Regions from separate parts of the Longicatena sp. genome, predicted to be linked through region 2. Evidence: a T-box and tRNA genes for the amino acid it is inferred to sense, from the RefSeq annotation. Region 2 holds a T-box; the other regions hold tRNA genes.
What was found. A T-box is a leader RNA that pairs with one kind of tRNA and senses whether it is charged. The one in region 2 lies ahead of serS (serine--tRNA ligase), so its partner is inferred to be a tRNA-Ser.

Region 1 (8,693 bases), on a different contig from region 2:
GGTTAAAAGCTGTAACTGCATTGCCGCAAATACTTTTGTTTCCGATAGTGTTTTTGCACTGCTTTTATAATCCAGAATGCATAGGATATCATCATATACATCCAAACGATCAATGAAGCCATGCAAAGCCAGTGTGACATCCGATGTTACAGGTATTTCATATTGAAATTCGCGTTCTTGTTGCCAGGGCTGGAAATGAGAATGTTCCTCAAAAGAAGCTAAACGTCGCAATGTCTGCATCATGCTGGATTCGATACGGATACGTAAAATCTGTAAGCGGGTACGCATGTCCGAAAAGACTTCTTGAAGGGCGTCTATTTCCTTGTCAATCAAGGCGGTAAGCGTTGTTTCACATACACTTGTATAGGCTTTCCCCTGTTGCTTAGTCAAGGTTTCTAACAGATAATGTGAAAGGGTTCCCATATAAGAATCCGCAAAGCCTAGTTTCATAGGTTCTCTAATACCTAACCCATAACGCAGGAAATATGAAAACGGACACTTTACATAGCGTTCAATAGAAGAGATGGAACCTTTGATTTGCTGATTGCGAACAAACAGCGCATGGGCTGTTTGCGAAGTAATGGTCAGCGCAATATCTGCTTTTTCATACATTTCCTGTAAAGGATAGGGTTTAGCTCTTTCATCGAACATTTGTTCTATTTCTAAGGCAGCTTCTAAAGATTTTCCTTCATACGTACCTAAGGGATAGGATATATAGAGATGTTGGCTGCGGTTTAGCAGCTTACGTAACTGTTTCAGATGCAATTGATAGCGATGTTCCATGCTTGGATAAGGCAGAGTTTCATAATAGTGCTCATCAAAGATACCACGTTTTGCCATAAAGGCAGGATATTGATTTTGTGTAGCGCCTAGTAAGAAGTGATGTTTTCTGGTACAGGATCCCTGTTTCAGTGAGGTGACACTGACGCCTTGCAATTGATGAATCGTGGAATGTACAGTAATATCCGCTAATAACTGTAGTAAAAAAGTGATATCATCCTTTTCCTTTATATATGGATATACTTCATTGATAACGTTCATGACATCTTGTAAAACCGCACTTTGCTGCATATCGTTACCCAGGCTGTTTTTTAAAAGTTTTAATACGGTGAGTAACATTTCTTCATAAGAAGCTGGATGCATGAGTGGTCGTAATTGTTCAGCGATATGCTGTCGGGCAATTTCTGCACGTTCCTCTATTTCTTTCAGCTTTGCCACATCCGTTTCATTCAGAATATGAGAAGTGGTGGAAAGTGTTTGTAAATGATCAAATGGCTGAAAGAAGTCTTTTTGATAAATTTGTAAATATTGCAGTAAGGAGGATAAAGTTTCCTCATGAAAGATACCACAATCTAAGCAGGCCAATAGATGTTCTTGCGTTGGCTGTAAATAATAATTCAACAGCATGTGTGCGCGTTTGACAATAATGCTGCTGGCAGCGGATGCCACAAGGTTTGTATAAGGGATATGATAGCGGGTAAAGATTTGTTCCAGGAGGGGGATATACGAGGTATCTGCCAAGGTGATGGCAACATCCTCAGCCTTCATCTCATGGCGTAAGATATATTGGGCACAGCCTTCAATTTCTTGTCGTTTATTCACTGCATGATAAAACTTTCGTTCATGAGGAATTTCTTCATCCTGTAATAAAGTAGCACCTTGCCTAACCAACAGGTTGACTAGTTGTTGTTGCTGTGGAGTGAAGAAAGCATCATAAATATATATCATATGTGCATCCTTATGCGCTATTTCACGAATCGCTTTAACAATCAAATCGCCTTGTGTTTCAATTGGATACAACGCAGTCAGGATAGTTTTTCGCTCAGCATGAGCTTCTTCCTGTTCGCTTAATACACTCAGCGGAATCTGCCATATCTTAAGATCATCAAGGCACTGCATACATTCCTTTAAGAAAACAGAAGTGAGAGCAGCTTCTTGATAAATATGTAAGGAAGAAGAAAGCGGTTTGATACGCTCGCGATAGGCAAATAAGATGGAAGCCTCACTTGGCGCATCTTCCAAGGATTGGGCAGACAGATAACCATTCAGCGTATATAAACGCAAGCCTAACAATCCATGGGTCGTTTGTAAAAGTTTTTGGCGAATGAGCGGATGCAGATGTGCCGGTGCCAGCAGTGTAGCGCCCATTGGTAATGATGAGAAATCAAGCATGTGAACTTCCTCCTTAGCGTTTCTTCTATTATATAATTTCTCGAGGTAAAAAGGCAATTCTGATATACCAATCCTTTTCTTGGAAATAAGAATGAAGGAAAGAGAAAACGTTTGCGCTGGAAAAGGTTATAGGTTTCATAAAGATAATGAATTCAGAGCATCATAGGGATAAAAAAACACCGTTATCACGGTGTATTCTAAACACTTGGCGCAGCAGAAAGGATTTGAACCTCCGGTGTCAAAAGACACGCCGGTTTTCGAAACCGGTGCATTAAACCAGACTCTGCCACTGCTGCGTATTACGTGGTTATTGTAACTGTTTTTGTTAGGTTATGCAAGAGGGAACATCGATTTGATTCAAATAGCGCGAAAATGAAATTCATCACAAAGATGAATTACAAGATCAGACCATGACATCTTGATATACCTGATAGATGGTAAGACAATCGATAAGGTTTGTCTTTCAAATAAAGGAAAAAGGGACTATAATAATAGTAATAAGTGTTAACGCTATAAGTTTTCAAAGAGGCTGGTATGATCATGACGGTAAGAAATATCCAAAACTTGTAACTTTATGTGACGCATTTATGATAAAATGAATAATGAGAGGGGATTTGAAAGGATATGAAGAAACTTTTAATAGCATTATTTTGTGTGGCATTGCCATTATCATCGATGTCTTTTGTGCATGCGCAGGAAAAGAAAGAAACAGCGAACACATCCATAAAGGAGGATGTCTTCAACGATGGAGAATATGCATATGGCGATGGTTTTCAGGATATAGCGGAAGCAAATCCTTATGCACGTGTAGAGGGGTATACGTATCAGCGAAACGGCAATTATATTTTATATAACCTTAAAACAACATCATTATATAAAGAGCCATATGGCAATGTTAAGGCAAAATTATCGCCAAAGATACGCTATGCTACGAAACGATATGGCAATTATTTTTCTGTGAATACAGAAAAAGGAAGTGGATGGATCACCACTTGGGATGATAACATCCAGGAATTAGAAATTGAAGATATATCGGCACAGCTAAAAACAACGAAGACCTTAGATGTTTATTCTGTACCTATCTTTGATGATAGATTTGAGACAGGAACCATACCGGCAGGTACTTACACGATTAGCAAGCGTGCGAATTACTTTGCCTATGTGAATAATGGAAAATATAAAGGCTGGATCTTAACTTCCTATCATGATGACGGTACGGTTTTCAGTAAGCAATATGCAACCTATCTGAATACCAAGCGGACCTTATCGCAAACAAGTGTTAATGGTGTGGCCATTAAACAAAAATTATTACCTAAGATTTCTGATCCTACACGTTCAGGTATCTCGATGGTTCCAAAGTATGTGACCATACACAATACAGCAAATGCCAGTAAAGGCGCGGATGCCGCAGCCCATGCGAATATCCAGTATGAACGCAACGTTAACCGAACGGCCGCATGGACATCTTGGCATTTTCAAGTAGATAATAAAGTCATTTATCAAAGTTTGGCAATGAATGAAGTAGGCTGGCATGCCGGTGATGGCAATGACAGTGGAAATGCATCAACGATTGGGATAGAAATCTGTGAAAATGCAGATGGTAATTATGCTAAGGCTGAAAAAAATGCTGCTTATCTAACAGCCAGTATCTTATATGAAAATGGATTGCCGTATACAGCAGTCAAACGTCATCAAGACTGGTCTGGCAAGGATTGTCCATATAACATGAATCATATGAAAAAGGGATCCATGGGTTGGACGAAGTTTAAAGCGATGGTAAAAGATGAATATACGAAGTTACAATTAAAGCTTTCGACGTCTTCGACATCGCTGCCAGCAGGTACCACGATGACCATAAAACCAATGGTTTCATCTAATCTCACCAATAAAAAGGTTACTTGGTCAAGCAGTAATGCTGACATCGCCAGTGTGGATGCCAATGGCACTGTATTGGGTATTCGTGAAGGCAGTGTCACCATTACGGCAAAAGATGCAGCAGGGGGCAAGGCTTCCTGTAAAGTAAGCGTGAAACCAGCACTATTAACCTTGCATACGACTTCAATCACGATGTATCGAAATAAAACGATGGCCTTGAACATCGTTACAGCTATTCAGGGCACACCTGTATGGAAGAGTAGTGATACCAGTGTTGTCAGTGTCAATGCCGATGGGGTATTGACGGCTAAGAAAGCCGGCAAAGCACTTGTATTTGTCACCGCGGATGGAAAGAATGGAATTGCCAGTGTCACGGTAAAAGATCCTACCATCAAGCTGAATACAGCATCTGTGACGACCTATGTTGGAAAGACGTATACCTTAAAAGCCACAGTAACTCCAACAGCATCTATTTCATGGAAAAGTGAACAGCCATCCATAGCTAAAATTGATGCCAAGGGAACCATAACGGCGCTAAAAGCAGGAACAACCAAAATCAGCGCAACCGCAAACGGAGTTACGGCAACCTGTTCGATTAGCGTGAAAAAGCCAATCGTTACCTTGAATAAAACATCAATAACTTTGTATGAAAAAGGTAGTGTGACTTTAAAAGCGACGGCTTATGGAAAATCCCAAACCGTGCGTTGGTCATCAGATAATAAAGCAGTGGCAGAAGTTTCTTCATCTGGTAAGATCACAGCTAAAAAAGCCGGTACTGCCTATATCAGTGCCAGAGCAAACGATGCTAAGAAAACTTGTAAAGTTGTCGTTGTAAAGCCATCCTTGTCATTATCTAAGACAAGTATTGCCGTGAATGTAAAAGGCTCCTATACCTTAACCGCCAGTGTCAAGGGACTTAGCAGTAAATGTGTATGGAAAACAAAGAATAGTAGCATTGCCACAGTGAGCAGTACAGGTAAGATTACCGGGAAAAAAGCAGGGACAACAACCATTTCGGTAACTGCGAATGGAATTACCAAAACATGTAAGGTCAGTGTGAAAACACCATCGCTTTCCCTTTCTAAAAGTAAATTGTCTATATATGAAAAAGGCAGTACAACCTTAACTGCCAAGGTATCGGGTGCATCTTCAAAGGCAACATGGAAATCCAGTAACACCAAGATAGCAAGTATAAGCAGCAGCGGGAAGTTGACAGCGAAAAAAGCGGGAAAAGTTACGATCACGGTGAGTGCGAATGGGCTTAAAAAAACTTGCGTTGTAACGGTAAAAAAACATACACCGGTATCTTCCATCAAACTAAATACGACCATCTTAACTCTGAATAAAATACGCTCTTTCCAATTACGTGCTTATATCTCACCGAGCAAGGCAACTTATAAAACAGTGAAATGGAGTTCCAGTAATACGAAAGTGGCAACCGTCACTTCAAAAGGAAAGGTATATGCGAAAAAAGCAGGAACAGCCTATATAAGTGCAACTTCTAGCAATGGTAAAAAGGTACGCTGTAAGGTACGCGTATATTAAGCAGATCGATAACAAGTATTGGCATAAAAATCTTCTAGGATATTTGAATTTTTCAGCTTATAAAAAATAAATGCAGCAAGAGGCTATATTAATGCTATAATGAAACAGAAATAACAGGAGGAAGCTTATGAAAATATTAGTGACCGGAGGAACCGGATTTATTGGAAGTCATACCTGTGTAGAATTGCTGGATGCAGGCTTTGACGTTGTAATCCTTGATAATCTTTATAATTCACAGGCAGATGTCGTTGATAAGATAGAAAGTATCACAGGGAAAAAAGTAACCTTTTATGAAGCTGATTGTTGTGATGAAGCAGCGCTGGCACAAATCTTTGCCCAACATAAGATTGATGCCGCTATTCATTTTGCCGGTTATAAAGCAGTGGGCGAATCTGTGGCAAAACCTTTGATGTATTATCAGAATAATTTAATGAGTACCCTGGCATTGTGTAAAGTGATGGCAAAGCATAACTGTAAGCGTCTGGTATTCTCTAGCAGCGCAACGGTTTATGGCAATCCAGCGAGTGTTCCTATCTATGAAGATTTTCCATTAGGACCTACCACAAATCCTTATGGTACTACAAAATTGATGATTGAACAGATTCTAAAAGATCTGCATGTATCTGACCCTGAGTGGAATATCGCATTGTTGCGTTACTTCAATCCAATTGGTGCACACAAGAGTGGTCTGATAGGAGAAAGTCCAAACGACATTCCTAATAATTTAATGCCTTACATTGTAAAAGTCGCAAACAAAGAACTGCCTTTTTTACATGTATATGGCAATGATTATGATACACCTGATGGTACCGGCGTGCGTGATTACATTCATGTGGTGGATTTAGCCAAAGGCCATGTCAATGCAGTAAAAAAAGTCATGGAGCCAATCGGTGTAGATGCGTACAATTTAGGTACCGGCATAGGATATAGCGTATTGGATGTTGTCAATACATTCGCAAAAGTGAATGCGATTGAGGTACCATATCAAATTGATCCACGCCGTCCCGGGGATATTGCCCAATGTTATGCAAGTACGAAAAAAGCGTGGGAAGAGTTAGGCTGGAAAGCAGAAAAAGGATTAGAAGAAATGTGCAAGGATGCTTGGCATTTCTTACAGACAACAAAGAAATAAAGACAAGTGATCGAAAAGGCAGCGGATGGGCTGCCTTTCTTCACAGGGGGATTTTATATGAAAGCAGTAATTTTAGCTGCAGGTGTGGGACATCGTTTTAAAGAATTGACGAAATATAAAAATAAAGCGTTTTTTACCATCGGGCAAACTATGGTAATCAAACAGATCATTCAGTATTTATTACAAGCAGGTATTCGCGATATTACCATTGTTACCGGGCATCGGCATGAAGATTTTTCTATTTTGAAAAAGAACTACCCTATTCATATCCTGTATAATACGGCATATGGTGAATACAATAATATCCATTCCCTTGCTTTAATTGCAGAACAATTGAATGAATGTTGGCTGATTCATGGGGATACGGTCTTATTCAAGAATATTTTTAAAGAAGCATTTACACATACTACGTTTTATACGATGCTGAAACGTCCCAATGGAGCACCTGTTCGCGTTGTTGAAGTGGATGAACAGCACCATATTCAAGGATTCCATATCGATCGAGGAGAACGTAGAGTATTGTCCTTGCTCGGTGTCAGCTATTGGCGTAAGGATGCTCAGATGATCTTATTAGAAACTTTGAACCATCTGCATGAGAAGGAAAAGAAACGCTTTGATGGGGAATGGGAAGAGCTGTTACAAGAGGTAGTAAAAAAAGTCGAGGTAGACGCTTATCAATTGGATCGTAAATATGGCGGTGATCTAAACACGATGAAAGATTATCAAGAAATCGTGGAGACGTATGATCGTTATTGGAAATCCATGCGTAAGTGATGATATTGCGAAACGTAAAAACTATAAATAAGAGATTATTTACTAGAAAAATATGAAAATATTTGAATAAACACGGAAAACCACCAAGTTGTGTCGTATGACATAGTGAGGTGGTTTTTATGCGTTGCCAACGTTGCGGAAATGAGGACATGAACTATTTTTATCAAGATGAGGGTGTCTGGTATTGTCGAAAATGCATTGGGTTTGGCAGAGTAGATGTCGGAAAGGAACCAATAACGCGTCCATGCATGCGCAGACGATGTAAGTGTCACTACACGCTGCCCTATCCTTTAACGCCAAAACAACAAGTCGCAGTTGCCTCCATTATGCAGTACCTAAAAGAAGGCAAAGATGTTTTAGTGTATGCCGCTTGCGGAGCCGGTAAAACAGAATTAACAATGGAAGCAATACAATGGTATTTATGCCAAGGAAAGAAGGTGGGCTTTGCGATCAGCAGACGACAGGTCGTCTTAGAAATACAGGAACGTATGCAGCAGGCATTTCCTATGCTACAGGTCATTGCGGTATGTGAAGGATTTACGGATATCACGGATGGAGATTTGATTATTTGTACTATGCATCAATTATATCGCTATCATGGCTGGTTTGATTTGCTCATTATGGATGAAGTAGATGCGTTTCCTTATCGTGATAATGCTTTATTGGAAGCAATTGCGATGCATGCGTGCATCGGACAAAAGCTCATGCTCACAGCCACACCGGATGAAGATATGCTAGAAAAGGTGGAAAGGCAAGAAGTTTGCATGGTGGAATTGTTTCAGCGTCCGCATGGCTATCCATTGATAGAACCGCAGGTATATCAGATGCCAAAAGCTTCGCAGATAGTTTGGATGCTTTATTTTTTAAATACAACAAAAACATGATGGTATACAGACTTTGGTATTTGTTCCGACGATACATATGGCGAATACATTGTATCGTTTCTTACGACTGACACATCGTTGTGCCGTATTCACCTCAAAAACAAAAGAGAAAGAAAAGGTGATAGATGAATTTCATGAAAAACGATATGATTTCTTAATCACGACGACCATTTTAGAAAGAGGTATCACCATTCGCGGTATTTATGTGATGATCCTATGTGCCGATCATCCCATTTTTCAAGAGGCCAGTCTCATCCAAATGATTGGGCGTGTTGGTCGTAACATCGAAATGCCGAAAGGGAAAGGAGTGT
Region 2 (6,886 bases):
TGAAACAAGAACATGTAGATAAGGCTTATTTAGAAGTCTTGACCTCACAGTTGATTGAAGAAGAAGTTGTGATCATACAACAGCGACATTATTTTTTAAAGGAACTATTAGAAAAATGTCAAAAGTTTTATAAAGAACTCTCACAGGATGATACGCTACTTAATATTTCCTATGACAGCTGTATTCCTTTTGATGAAGATAAAAATGTCATGAAAGAAGCTCTGCAAAAAAAATATGCAAAACATCTTGCTCGTGATATCTATCTAAAACAAACAATCATTGGTATTCATAAAGAAGATTTTACTTTTATGATCAATGACAAGGATTTAGCAACCTATGCATCACAAGGTCAAAAAAGAAGTGTCTTATTGGCTTTGAAAATAGGTATGGTTTATATGATACGTGATATCATACAAGAATTTCCGGTATTATTGCTGGATGATGTATTCAGCGAACTGGATGTGTATCGAAGAGAAAAACTGTTAACGTCGTTACCTGCCGAAGTGCAAATCTTCATTTCTACCACAGATACGACGGAAGCAGAAAAAATACGAAAACTGCGTAAGGTTACCTTATGGAAAGTAGCCAATGGAACATTACAGAGATGTTAGGAGGATGTCTATGGATGAAAATCAGATGAAAGAAATCGAAGAAATGGAAAACATCAAGGTTGATCATTCCTATACTGCGGATGATATACAGGTGTTAGAAGGTCTTGAGGCAGTACGGAAAAGACCTGGTATGTATATTGGTTCCACCAGTGAAAAAGGTCTTCACCATCTTGTATGGGAAATTGTGGATAACTCCATTGATGAGGCCTTAGCAGGCTTTGCGACAGATATTGATATTGCGATTGAAAAAGATAATATCATTCGTGTCGAAGATAATGGTCGAGGTATGCCTACAGGCATCGTTGAAAAATCAGGAATTTCCGGTGTGGAAACGATATTTACCATTTTACATGCCGGCGGTAAATTTGGCGGTGGTGCGTATAAGGTATCCGGTGGTTTGCATGGTGTTGGTGCCAGCGTTGTTAATGCTTTGAGTGAATGGCTAGAAGTTACGGTATATCAAAATGGCAATATTTACTTCATGCGTTTTGAAAATGGCGGTAAAGCAGTTGAATCATTAAAGATTATCGGTAAGACAGATAAGCATGGTTCTATGGTACGCTTTAAAGCAGATCCAACGATTTTTACCGAAACGCAGGTTTATGATTTTGAAACATTGAATACCAGAATCCGTCAATTGGCCTTCTTAAATAAAAGTATTAAGTTGATCTTAACGGATGAACGTGAAGAAGAAAGAAAAGAAATCGTTTATAAATATGATGGCGGTATTCGTCAGTATGTAGAATATCTGAATCAGAATAAGAGTCCACTGCATGAAGAAGTTGTTTATGTAGAAGGTATTGAAGATGGTATCTTAGCAGAAATCGCTTTACAGTATAACGATGGATATGTACCAAATATTTATTCTTTCTGTAACAACATTAATACAGCAGAAGGTGGAACACATGAGGATGGTTTCCGCTTAGCTTTAACCAGAATCGTCAATGCTTATGCCAGAGAAAATGGGATGATCAAAAAGGATGAAACCTTAGCCGGCGATGATGTGCGTGAAGGTTTAACGGCTATTATTTCCGTTAAACATCCAGATCCACAATATGAAGGACAGACGAAGACAAAGCTAGGTAATTCAGAAGTTCGTAAAATTGTTTCCAGTATTCTTGGTGAACAGCTGGAAAAATTCTTCTTAGAAAATCCGGATACAGCAAAAATCATCATTGATAAATGTATCCTAGCTAGCAAAGCACGTATGGCTGCGAAAAAAGCCAGAGAGCTGACAAGACGTAAGAGTGCGTTGGAAATATCTTCACTTCCTGGTAAATTGGCGGATTGTTCCAGCCGTGATGCATCGGAATGTGAAATTTATATTGTCGAGGGTGATTCTGCCGGCGGTAGTGCAAAACAAGGACGAAATTCTAAATTTCAGGCCATCTTGCCACTGCGTGGTAAAATCTTAAACGTTGAAAAAGCGCGTTTACATAGAATCTTTGAAAATAATGAAATTCGCTCTATGATTACTGCCTTTGGCTGCGGTATCGGAGAAGAGATGGATATATCGAAATTGCGTTATCATAAGATTATTATCATGACCGATGCCGATGTCGATGGTGCACATATTTGTACACTGATGCTAACCTTCTTCTATCGTTTCTTACGTCCTATTATTGAAGGTGGATATGTATATATCGCCATGCCTCCATTATTTAAGATTCAAAAAGGACAGCGTATTGAATACGTATATGATGAATCCAGCCGTGATCGTGTCATTGCGGAAATGGGTGAAAATGTAAGTATTCAGCGATATAAAGGTTTAGGAGAAATGAATCCGGAACAGTTGTGGGAAACAACGATGGATCCAGCCTTCCGTACATTGAAGAAAGTCAATATCAATGATGCGATGGAAGCAGATAAAGTCTTTGAAATGCTGATGGGTGAAGAAGTTGGACCTAGACGTGAATTTATACAGGAAAATGCTGTATATGCAGAATTGGATGTTTAACAGGAGGTGTATTTTTGAATGGATTTGAATAAAGATAAACTAAAAGAAGTTGATATATCAAAAGAGATGCGAAAATCCTTCCTGGATTACTCCATGTCTGTTATTGTAGACCGAGCTTTACCAGATGTTCGCGATGGCTTAAAGCCGGTACATCGCCGTATTCTGCATGCGATGAATGAGTTGGGTATTGTTGCCAGCAAGCCTTTTAAGAAGTCTGCACGTATCGTAGGTGAAGTTATTGGTAAGTATCATCCACATGGAGATACTGCTGTTTATGATGCTATGGTACGTATGGCACAGGATTTCAGTTACCGTTATATGCTTGTACAAGGTCATGGTAACTTTGGTTCTATGGATGGTGATGGTGCTGCAGCTATGCGATATACCGAGGCGAGAATGAGCAAGATTGCCATGGAATTGCTGCGTGACATTAATAAAAATACTGTAGATTTTGGACCTAACTATGATGGTGAGGAAACAGAACCTAAAGTTATGCCGGCACGTTTTCCTAATTTGATCGTCAATGGTGCTGTTGGTATTGCGGTAGGTATGGCAACCAATATTCCTCCGCATAATCTTACGGAAACAATAGACGCAACCTTTGCGGTTATGGATGATCCGGATATTACAGTCATGGAATTAATGGATAATTATATCAAAGGTCCAGACTTTCCAACTGGCGGTATTATTTTAGGTAGAAGTGGTATTCGTCAGGCATATGAAACCGGACGAGGTTCCATTATCACAAGAAGTAAATATCATGTGGAAGAAATGGGCAATGGCAAGAATCGTATCGTTGTCACAGAAATTCCATATCAGGTAAATAAAGCAAATCTAATTAGTAAGATTGCTGATTTAGTTCGTGAAAAACAGGTGGATGGTATTACCTATCTGAATGATGAATCGAATCGTGACGGTATTCGTATTGTCATAGAATTAAGAAAAGATGTACAGGTAGAAGTAGTGATGAATCAATTGTTCCGTCTGACATCTTTACAGACATCCTTTGGTGTCAATATGCTGGCATTGGTCAATGGTGCTCCTAAACAAATGGGCATTAAAGAAATGCTGCAGCATTATGTAGATCATCAGATTGATGTTGTTGTCAGAAGAACACAGTTTGATTTAAAGAAAGCTGAAGATCGTGCGCATATCTTAGAGGGTCTGCGTATTGCATTGGATCATATTGATGAAATCATTCGTTTGATTCGCGAAAGTCAAAATGATGCAGAAGCAAGAAGCGGTTTGATGGAACGTTTTAAATTAACCGAAATTCAGGCAAATGCAATCTTAGAAATGCGTCTGCGTCGATTAACCGGTTTGGAACGTGATAAGATTGAAAATGAATATCAGGAATTGTTAAAGACAATTGCTGATTTAAAAGATATCTTAGCAAATCATTCCCGTGTTATTCAGATTATTAAAGATGAATTAACAGAAGTAAAAAATCGTTTTGGTGATCCACGACGTACAGAAATCAGTGAAGCAGATTATTCCATGGAAGATGAAGATTTAATTCCGGTGGAAGATGTTGTTATCACAATGACAACAAATGGTTATATTAAACGTATGCCAATTGATACCTATCGTACACAGAATCGTGGTGGCCGTGGTGTCAAGGGAATGTCTGTGAATGAGGATGATATCGTTGAATTATTAACAACCATGTCAACACATGATTATCTGATGTTGTTCACAAACCTTGGTAAGGTTTATCGTATGAAGGGATATAAAATACCTTCTGCAGGTAGAACGGCGAAGGGTCTTCCAGTCGTTAATCTATTGAATCTGGATAAAGAAGAAAAGGTACGTGCTTTAGTACCGGTAAATCCGGAAAGTGAATCAGAATATCTGTTGTTTGTGACACAGAATGGTCTTGTAAAACGTACACCAATGAGTGAATTTGATTCGATTCGTCAAAATGGTAAGATTGCGATTACTTTACGTGATGATGATGAATTGATGGGTGTGAAGGAAACAACAGGCGATGATGAAATTATTATTGCCGGTTCTAATGGAAAGGCAGTTCGTTTCCATGAAGATGGTATACGTGCTATGGGACGTACGGCAAGTGGTGTCAAAGGCTTTAATGTCGATGGTTCCGTTGTTGTAGGTGTTGCGACTTCTAGAGATGGTACGCATTTATTAGCCGTTAGTGAAAATGGCTATGGAAAACGTACAGCTATTGAAGAATATCGTTTAACAACTCGTGGGGCAAAAGGTGTTAAGACAATTAACATTACCCAGAAAACAGGTGATTTAGTATCTGTAAGAGCAGTGAATGGTGATGAAGATGTCATGATCATTACAAATACAGGTATCATAATCCGTATTGCTGTTGAAAATATTGGTATTTATAGCCGAAATACACAGGGTGTAAAATTAATCAATGTTGGAGAAGATGAATCTGTAGCGAAGATTGCTATCGTTGATAAAGAAGAGGAAGCGGAAGATACGGCTGAAGTTTCGACAGAAACAGTTGAAAAAGCAGTAGAAACTGAAGAATCTGCGAAAGATGCCGTGGAACCAATTGACAACGAGAATAAAGAATGATATAAAAAATAAGAAAACGTCGATAAGGATAAGTAATAGAGTCTTTGAGCAAAGAGAGATAACGGCTGGTGTGAGTTATTGTCAAAGCTTTATGAAATCAACCTTGGAGTGAAGTAGTGAATAAAGTAGTTACTTCCGGTAGTACCGTTATCACTTGAGAGGATTCATAGTGTGATGCTATGAATTAAAAAAGGGTGGCAACACGAGGTATCGTCCCTTTCGGACAATACCTCTTTTTTATTTGTAAGGAGGATATAGCGATGTTAGATATGAAATTTTTACGTGAAAACGTAGATTCTGTAAAAGAGAACATGAAAAAGAAGTTTCAGGAACATAAGCTTGAATTAGTTGATAAAGTTGTCGAAATGGATAAAGTGAATCGCCAGTTAAAACAGCGTGGTGATGATCTGCGCGCAAAGCGTAATGCCATGAGCAAGGAAATCGGTGGATTGATGGCAAAAGGCTTAAAAGATGAAGCAAATGCAGTAAAAGCAAAAGTGCAGGCCATGGCAGATGAAATGAAAGAAATTGAAGAAAAAGAAGCGAAGATGGCTGCAGAAATAAAGGAAATCATGATGAAGATTCCTAACATGATTGATCCTAGTGTTCCTATTGGAAAAGATGATTCAGAAAATGTGGAATTACAAAAATATGGGGAACCGATCGTACCGGCTTTTGAAATTCCTTATCATACGGAAATTATGGAACGTTTTAATGGAATTGATTTAGATAGTGCCAGAAAAGTTGCAGGTAATGGCTTCTATTATTTGATGGGAGATATTGCAAGATTACATTCTGCTGTTATTTCTTATGCAAGAGATTTTATGATTGAGCGTGGCTTTACCTATGTGGTTCCACCTTTTATGATTCGCAGCAATGTTGTAACTGGAGTTATGAGCTTTGCGGAGATGGAAGGTATGATGTATAAAATTGAAGGCGAAGATTTGTATCTGATTGGAACAAGTGAGCATTCTATGATTGGTAAGTTCATTGATACAATTTTAGATGAAAAGGATTTGCCTTATACGTATACAAGTTATTCTCCATGCTTTAGAAAAGAAAAGGGAGCACATGGTATTGAAGAACGTGGTGTTTATCGTATTCACCAATTTGAGAAACAAGAGATGATCGTTGTTTGTAAACCAGAGGAAAGTGCAGATTGGTTTGTGAAACTTTATACGAATACTGTTGATTTATTTAGAAGCTTAGATATTCCTGTTAGAACTTTGGAATGTTGTTCAGGTGACTTGGCGGATTTGAAATGCAAGTCTGTCGATGTTGAGGCTTGGAGTCCAAGACAGAAAAAATACTTTGAAGTTGGAAGTTGTTCTAATCTAACAGATGCACAAGCAAGAAGACTTGGAATTCGTGTAAAAGGCAAAGATGGAAAATATTTTGCTCATACGTTAAACAACACAGTTGTTGCTCCTCCTCGTATGTTGATTGCTTTCTTAGAAAACAATCTGAATGAGGATGGAAGCGTAAATATTCCTAAGGTGTTACAGCCTTATATGGGTGGTACAGAAAAGTTAGTACCGAAGAAATAAAAAATTGAGGAAATCACTTAATTTCCTCTTTTTTTGTATTTTCAAGGCATTATTTTCAAAAGCTTGAAAAAGTAAGAAAAAGCTTTATTTAAAGGATTATTTTGAATAAAATAGAATATTTTTACTGCTTGTGATTTGCATTGAAATACTAAGAGATTGGCAGTTGTATATCTCACTGCACATCATTTTCACATTTTAACCACTTTTTTTGTTTCACG
Region 3 (8,693 bases), on a different contig from region 2:
AATTTCTGCTTCAACGCCTCAACGATATGAGGCAACTCATGTTTTGGAAATTGATCAATATGGATAGTCTTACAGGCAGGCAACAAATATAAATTCTCTTCCCGTTTATCCTTGATGATGGCTTTTGCCAACGTACAGCGCCCATCTAACACATCCTTTAAATCAAAAATGACCCGATGTTCTAAACCAAGCATGATATCTAGATTTTTCAATCCCAGATCCATATCAATCATACAAACCGTAAAGCCTCTTTGAGCTAATAATGTTGCGATGTTTATGACGGTACTACTTTTCCCTACACCGCCTTTTCCGGAAGTTATTGCAATTGCCTCTCCCACATTCTCTCCTCCTTTAGTTGTTTCAGTTTCACTGTGCAATGCTCATAATAAACCTCTGCTGGTGAAAAAGATGTCAGATTTTGAAAGCGACTGTCACAGATGCGCACATTCCCTTGCATAGCTGAAACGTATAATTGACAATGGGCATGCAAAAGGTCCACACTCCCATACATATTTCCTAACACATACAAAGAAGCTTCGCTCACAACATAAGCCTGCTGTTCAATGGTGCCTAATAAAAGGATTGGCTCATGAAAGTGATAATGCTCTCCATTCCCTAACGTTTTCTGCAAAATCTTGATTCGCGGTTTTTCTGTTTCTACATTGCAGCCTTTCATGATGATATGACATTGTTCACAAACTTGCAAAATAGCAAGAAATTGCGCATCATTGATCTTTGGCAAATGAAAAAAGACTGCAAGCGCAGATGTATGGAAAATACTACATTGCAGCAGTCTATGATGTAATTCTTGTAAGCATGCATCAAAATCGTCAAATTCGACAAACACATGATAATCCTTATTTATTCCTTTGATTTTAATCTGAACCATTCGACCTTTTCCCCTTTTCGTATCCGACGGGCTTTCATTTCCAGATAATCGTCTTTGATTTTGATCAAATAAACAATGACCATCGCTAAGATAGCATTCGCAAGTAGGGTCAATAATTCATAGCGTTCTGCCCAAAGTGTCAAAGACATTTCTGTCATTCGCTGAAAGCTCATGTAGAAGTATATCAAAAGGTCTTTGACGAAAATTGTCACAATTGCTAGAATTAACGATTCTATTAAGGTATCGGTCATATGCTTGCTCCAAAGATGTAGCAGGCAGGCAACCAGAGTATAAACAATTGCATAAATCAGAAATGTATTCGCAAAACAGAAATCATAGATCATTCCACAGCCAAAGGCAAACAAACAGGTGTCTATCAGATTAAACTTGCGAACAGTGAGAATCATTGCACAAAAACCCAAGTTTGGAATAAACATCAATGTATCTACCAAATAAGAGTTGGGAAATAAAATCATCAAAACTTCATCGATTAGAAAACAGAAAACAACAAAGAGAAGATGTGTCATATCACTTCTCCCCCTTTGCGCCTGTAATTACACGCACCAACGTGAATTCTTGAAAATCATCAACCGGACGTACATAAATAGTCTGTCCACTTTGATTACTTAAAGCTTGAATAGAATCGACATTACCAATCAACAAGCCGCTAGGATATCCTCCACCCATGCCACTTGTAATGACCTGCATGCCTTCCTTCACTTTATCCGTATCATCATATAAATATATGACATACATGCCACGCTTGATATCATAACTTTGCAATACGCCATCAACACTTGTCTTCTTATCAATATTGATCTTAATGGAAGCTGTCGTCGTCTTGTCTTCACTCGTTAACAACTTCACGACACTGGTATGATTTGACACACTGGCAACCTTGCCGATCATACCATTTACCGATTCGACTGCCATGCCTTCCTTAACACCATCTCTTTTTCCAATATCGATGGTAATAAGATTATTCCAACTTGCCTGATCACGGGAAATCACATGTGCCCATGTCATGGTATATTTATCTTCGCTCTTTTGCAGTTTCAAAGCCGCTTCTAGTTCTGTGTTCTTACGGCGTTCGTCATCATATTTTGCCTTGTAAGAAGGATTTTGGCTAAGTTCATAGCGTAGTAAATCATTTTCTTCCTTCACGCTCCACAAATTTGCCAAATCTTGCAGCCAATCTTTTGCGGTCATTACCGGATGATCGATCAGCGCATATTTCAGCATACTGATGCCATCATAGCCTAAATTGCTTGTTAGCGTACCACTCATGCTTTTCAAAAGAACACCCAATGCCACAAAGGCCAGGATGATTCCGATTACTATTTTCTGAAGTCGATTAAATTTTGACATCTTATCACCTATTTCGTACCTCTCCATTATAAAGGGTAAAATGAAATAGTTCAATCCATAAGTCGTTTTTGTCGAAAACTTATGTACGTATTCCGTGCAACGATAATATGATCAATCAATGGAATCGCTACCATTTTCCCAGCCTCTTGAATAGCCTTTGTTAATGTGATATCAGCATCACTTGGTGTTGCATCGCCAGATGGATGATTGTGAACGCAAATAATCTTTGCACAGCCTTGTTGCATCGCCTCTTTAAAGATTTCTCGTGGATGGACACTTGCAGAAGTTAATGTGCCCATAAACATAGTACGATAACATAAGACATGATTTCTCTGATCAAGAAACAACACTAAAAAATGTTCTTGTTTAGCATAGCCGATTTCCTGATTCAACCATTCCAAAATATCCTGTGGTTCTTCAATTTGTTCCTTATGCATCACTTTATCAAAAGCAATGCGTCGGCACAATTCAAAAGCGGCATTCAATTCAATGGCTTTTGCTTTTTTAATGCCTTTGATACACATAAGCTCTTGTATACTGGCATTTCCCAGTTCTCCAAGTGTTGCTTTTAATGCTAACACCTTATCTGCCAATTCTAAAGCACTTAGCGATTGCGTACCGCTTCTGAGCAATAATGCTATTAATTCTCGGTTACTCAAAGCGTTTACTCCATACTGAATCGCCTTTTCACGTGGCCGCTCTTCTTCTTTTAATTCTTTAACTTTCATCTTTGATCCTTTCCAGTACTTCACCATATTCTTTTTTATCAATTAGGGTAGCCAACTTCGCATCCGTAATGGTTACACTTTTTTGAATATAGTTGTACTTCTTCTTTTTCAACACAGACTCTACCTTCTTTGTTTGTTTCTCATCAACATCAACACCACAAACAACCGCCGTTGTCTTTCCTTGTTTCCAAACATAAGATGATATGCCTTCCTTTTTCAGCTTTTGTTGCATATCGTCAATACTGTCTTGCTGTTTGTATAACCCCACCTGCACCATATATAATGTCCGTTTTTGTGCTTCTGCATCGGACAGTGTTGTAAACAGTGCATAGTATACGATGGAAAATACTATTGAAAACAATACTGCAAAAAACACAATTAATCGTTTATTCTCCATATGCCTTACCCTCCTACCCTTGTATATGTGTTTTGTGCATGAGAAAATGCCGATACGACAGAAACAGACAAAGAATCCCTTCCGTATACATATACGACGCAATCATGCAAAAAACGTAAAAATTGCGCACATATTTCACCAACAATTTTTTATAAAGGTTATTCCTTACAAGACATATCGTAGAAAGTAGTAAATTCTTATTGACATTTATTTGAAAATAAGTAAAATAATAAAAGTAACCTTGGAGCGTTGGCCGAGTGGTTTAAGGCACCATCTTGGAAAGGTGGCGTAGTGAAAGCTACCGTGAGTTCGAATCTCATGCGCTCCGCCATGGAAATTATCAGCCCCTACTACCGTAAGGTAATAGGGGCTTTTTTTACTTCAGCGTTTTCGTTTACGATGCTCTTTCATCACCGCAAATAACAGCCAACAGCCTAAACCAATAGCTGTAATATATCCGATGAAACCTAATGCCGGAATGCCAAATACTTTTGGGGTCATCTGTGTAGTACACAGTAATGAACTAGCCATTAACAACCCAGCACTGACAATACCAACAGTCAGCTTATTCACCATATGATTAATAGCAGTCATTGGTACATCACTGCCCATGACATCTAGATTAATTTTTAAACGTCCTTTCATAACCATTTGCATGACTTCATATAACTGAATCGGCAATCGCATGCCATAAGTAGTTGCATCATACAATTGTTTGCCATTTTTGGTCAGTTCTTTTTTTAGGTCCCACTTTTTTACCATCTTTCCTGCCACATGATTTGCCGCTATAGAAATAATGTTAATACTTGGATCTACGATTACCATAGTGCTTTCTATCGTGACTAGCCCTCTTGCGAGCATGCTAATACCTTTTGGCATCGATATTTTATGCTTATGTGCAATCGTAAAGATTTCCTGTATCGCTACACCAAGATTGATTTCTGCCAATTCCATTTGTAGATAACGGCGCATAAAGCTTTCCATATCATCATAAAACAAGGCATGATCAATTTTAGCATCATGGATACCTAAAGCCAAAACGACATCCACTAGTTTCTGGGTATCATTATTGCCAATCGCCATGACGGCGTTTTTCATTAAATCTTTATCTTGCTTGCTAAGCATGCCCATCATGCCAAAATCAATCCAGACAATCTTACCATCCCGAATACGCAAATTGCCCGGATGTGGATCAGCATGAAAAAATCCATCATCTACAATCTGTTTGATATAGTTTTCTGCTAACTTAATCGCGATTTCTTTACGGTCATAGCCTTCTTTTTCCAAAACCTCAAATTCATCGATTTGTAAGCCATTAATATATTCCATGACTAAAACACGGCTCGTGCTGTATTCCTCTTCTATCTTAGGAGCACCAATATATTGAATGTCCTCATTAAGGGCAGTAAAACGTTTGGCAAATTTAGCTTCGTTAAGAAAATCCATCTCCTCTTTGGCAGTATGCCAAAATTCATCTAAAACGATATTAATGTCTACTACACTGCCTAATATTTCATTGAGATGTAAAAGTTTACTAGCTCTTCGCACTAATGAAATATCACGTTCCATGGTCGCATAGATGTTGGGGCGCTGTATCTTAGCAACAATGTCTCGTCCATCCTTCAGTTTGGCTTTATGAACCTGAGCGATTGAAGCACTACCTAAAGGCTGTACATCAAAGTCTATAAAAACATCTTCTAGATCCATCCCATATTCTTCTTCGATGACATTACGTACCGTTTCCATATCCATGGGAGCAACATTATCTCGTAGTTTGATAAGTTCTACGCAATATCGCTCTGAAAACATATCCTGCCTTGCTGACATGATCTGTCCGATTTTGACAAAGGTAGGGCCTAGATCTTCTAAAATTTCACGAAATTTTATTGGATCGACACCTTTCGTAATCTGATGCTTTTTTAGGATACTAATGATTTGAGCAAGTCGGCGTTTACTGCTTAGACTCTTATTATTTGTCTTCTTCATCACTCTTTGCTTGCAATTCTTCAATCTTTTCTTTAATTGCCGCAAGTTCTTCCTTGCTCACCTTTTCCAGATCTTTCTTAATACCTTCTGCATCTACAGGAGTACTTAGCTTTTCTTTGACCGCATGTTTTAGTTCTTCATTTAACACTTTTCCCTGCTCTACAGTCAATTCACCTTTTTTAACTAGCTGATCTACTAATTCTTTTGCTTTTTCTGCTGTTGTAGCAGCTGCACCGATTCCGGCAAGAAATACTTTCTTTACATCATCACTAAAATTCAACATAGTAATACATCTCCTTTGGATATTTTTTATTACTTTTATTTTACCACGTTTTCTATGCTTCGGCACAAAGGAAATACTTTTTTCCTTCTGAATGATCTGCTTTCCGTATGATATGTTCCATCTTTTCAACAAAGCCTTAGAAATAGTAGACTTTTCCCTATCTTTTCGTTAAAATGAAACTGGTGATGAACATGAGGAAATATGTTTCTTTCATAAAATTTCTTGATCATGCACATATTGCTTATAACGAGGTACGCATCGTGAAACAGCCATCTTATCTAAAACGTTATTTCGAGCAATATAAAGCATATTATAAATTATTTTTGATTGGGCATAATTATGCGGGTGAGTATGAAAAATTGGAAGAAGATCTCAAAAATGTGACAAGCAAATTAACATAATTTGTCTTTTCTTTCATTCAATGTTAAAATAAGCTGCATTGGAGGCGATAATTTGAAACGATTTCGATGGATGGCAATCATCGTAGCTATGCTTATGGTATGCGCAGGCTGCAGTGAAAAAGAAAAACAACCGACACCAACTGATGTAACCAAACAATTTCTGACAGCAATCCAAAAGCAGGATGAAACAGCTTTAAAAACATCTTCTCAATGGAATCTGGCAAGCATGAAATCTTTACAGATGCAAGATGAGGATTATATAGATGGCATTGATCACGAATTGCAAAAAGCTGCACATGATACGATGTATGGATTTCAATTCACGATAAAAAAGGAAACCATAAAGGATAAAAATGCACAAGTCGCTATAATCTTAAAAACAAAAGATATTCGTAATGCTGTAAAAAAAGGGATGAAAGAAGCAGAGAAGAAAGTGGAAAAGCTCAGTAAAGATAAGAACTTTTCTGATCAAAAAGCCCAACAAGAAATACTTACCACGTTATATACTTATATTCGTGATAGTAAAGAAGAAAAAGAGCAAACTGTTACTATTTCCTTACAACAAAATGATGGTGTATGGATCGTGAAAAAGGAAAATCAAGAGTTGGAAAAAGCATTATTAGCTAACGGTGAAGAACTGATTCAATTGATTCAATAAAACAAAAGGCTGTGACAGCGGAGAACATCCGTTATCACAGCCTTCATATTATCTTAAAATCCCATTCCTACCTCTTCAGGAACGCTGGCATTACTTGCCCGTAAAACTCTAACTCCCAGCGCCTTGCACACTTGTAAAAAGTCCGCTTGCAAGCCATCATCCCCATGTTGATACCGATAAGCCATGATTGTATCATGTTCAACATAAATAGCTTTCTCTTTTAATATTTTCGCTAATTTATGAAATGTATGATCCATAGAAAAACTTGGTTTTATCTGACAAATCTTAATCGCATCAAACCCTGCAACCCCATCAAATAATTGACTTGTTAACAAGGCGTTCATAGTTTCATAATAGCGACGATATAAGAAATTAGCATTATACTTATTCCACATCATCTCATAAGATTCATTCCATGAAAAAGCAACATTATCAATAAATTCAATATTGCCGACAAAAACATCATATGGATACGCTTGCTTCAACTGCTCAAGAAAACGTTCGTGTTGCGGCAGATAACTGACACATAGACCGAATTTTATTGCTATTGGGAACTCCTCTTGCTTCATTTCATCAATAAAATTTTGATATTCACAAATAGAGCATTTGGTTATATTATTATACCATTGATTCTGACATGGATAAGTTGCCCGTATTTCCTGATACAACAATTCACATTCTTGAAACTTATAGGTTGGCTCTAACACATAAAGCTCATCAATGTGTTTCTTTTGTGCTACCTTGCTATATTCCATCAACAACGCTTTGCTGTAGGATCCCTGTAAAGATACATGTGCATCTATCATATGCTAATACCGTATCTTTTTAATGCGTCCAAAACCAATCGTGCCAGGTCCGGCATGAGACATAATAACCGCTTTAAACACTTGCTGTTCTACCGGTTGATGAATTACCTCTTCCAATTGAAGCTTTAATTCATTGCTTACCTCACGATTATCAGCATCAATGATCATCCAATCATATTCTGCCGGATCAATGTCCTTTATAACATAAGCAATTCCCTCTTTGTATGCTTTTTTCAAGGTACGTACTTTATCTACTAAATCAATTGCCCCATGTTCAACCTTTAGCAATGGTTGAATTTTTAATAAACCTGCTAACGCTGCAGCAGCTGGCGAAATTCGGCCGCCATTCTTTAATGTCGTCAAATTTTCTGGGATCAAAACGGCAAATAGGCTGCCTTCCTTCTCCAGTTTTTCTTTTACTTGTAAGCTTGTATATCCCTTTTCAAACATCTTACGGGCCGTTTGCAACATTTTGACAACAGGATAACAAACATATTCACTATCTACTACTATGACTCTTCCTTCATATGCATCAGCCAGTCCGATAGCAACATGGCAAGTTCCGCTTAGTGCTTTTGATAAAGGTAAATAAAATACTTCATCGTATGTTTGCAATAAGTCATCCCACATCCGCGTAAGATCTCCGATGATGGGCTGTGCTGTTTTTACCTGATCACCATTCTTTAATGCCTGAATGATATCTTTGTCAAATATTGTCTCTTCTTCAATAAATTCTTTTCCGTTCATGCTGATCGGCATGCGGATGACATGAATATCCAGCTCTTTTGCTTGTTCTTTGGTGATATCTGCGCTGGAATCACACATTAATGCTATCTTTTTCATGGAATCACTCCTTACGTGCAATTATAGCAATTTTACTTTAAAATCACAATACAGAATTAAGAATTACAATGTTTTCAAGGGCAGCCTCTTTGAGCTACGTCATTTCTTCTTTCTTATTTTTACGACACGTACCGTTTATCCCCATCGTCCGCGCATAAAAAAACCGGCGATGCCGGTTACCTGTTCTTATATGGGGCGGACGATGGGGATCGAACCCACGCATGACGGGACCACAACCCGCTGTGTTAACCACTTCACCACATCCGCCATGATTTCTTTCATCAGGCGAGTTATATTATATCTTATCCCTTTTTATTTGTAAATAGTTTTTTTA

Region 1: it encodes a tRNA-Ser, which carries the amino acid that the T-box ahead of serS (serine--tRNA ligase) is inferred to sense. The anticodon was not compared.
Region 3: it encodes a tRNA-Ser, which carries the amino acid that the T-box ahead of serS (serine--tRNA ligase) is inferred to sense. The anticodon was not compared.

The regions. Positions count from the first base shown of each region.
Region 1 covers NZ_CEVYEL010000007.1:33,422-42,114, forward strand. The annotation lists gene AC1VS3_RS02500 (PD-(D/E)XK nuclease family protein) at 1-2,172, opposite strand, end outside; tRNA gene AC1VS3_RS02505 (tRNA-Ser) at 2,379-2,468, opposite strand; gene AC1VS3_RS02510 (Ig-like domain-containing protein) at 2,797-5,592, shown strand; gene galE (UDP-glucose 4-epimerase GalE) at 5,720-6,724, shown strand; gene AC1VS3_RS02520 (sugar phosphate nucleotidyltransferase) at 6,782-7,498, shown strand; gene AC1VS3_RS02525 (DEAD/DEAH box helicase family protein) at 7,618-8,382, shown strand; gene AC1VS3_RS02530 (helicase-related protein) at 8,420-8,693, shown strand, end outside.
Region 2 covers NZ_CEVYEL010000087.1:60-6,945, reverse strand. The annotation lists gene recF (DNA replication/repair protein RecF) at 1-611, shown strand, start outside; gene gyrB (DNA topoisomerase (ATP-hydrolyzing) subunit B) at 622-2,568, shown strand; gene gyrA (DNA gyrase subunit A) at 2,587-5,121, shown strand; T-box leader at 5,132-5,342, shown strand; gene serS (serine--tRNA ligase) at 5,382-6,668, shown strand.
Region 3 covers NZ_CEVYEL010000022.1:14,873-23,565, reverse strand. The annotation lists gene minD (septum site-determining protein MinD) at 1-338, opposite strand, end outside; gene AC1VS3_RS06565 (hypothetical protein) at 317-889, opposite strand; gene AC1VS3_RS06560 (hypothetical protein) at 862-1,416, opposite strand; gene mreC (rod shape-determining protein MreC) at 1,418-2,257, opposite strand; gene radC (RadC family protein) at 2,308-2,985, opposite strand; gene AC1VS3_RS06545 (SPOR domain-containing protein) at 2,975-3,382, opposite strand; tRNA gene AC1VS3_RS06540 (tRNA-Ser) at 3,626-3,713, shown strand; gene AC1VS3_RS06535 (ABC1 kinase family protein) at 3,764-5,368, opposite strand; gene AC1VS3_RS06530 (phasin family protein) at 5,352-5,651, opposite strand; gene AC1VS3_RS06525 (hypothetical protein) at 5,837-6,052, shown strand; gene AC1VS3_RS06520 (hypothetical protein) at 6,105-6,710, shown strand; gene AC1VS3_RS06515 (PHP domain-containing protein) at 6,764-7,516, opposite strand; gene AC1VS3_RS06510 (DegV family protein) at 7,520-8,359, opposite strand; tRNA gene AC1VS3_RS06505 (tRNA-His) at 8,551-8,626, opposite strand.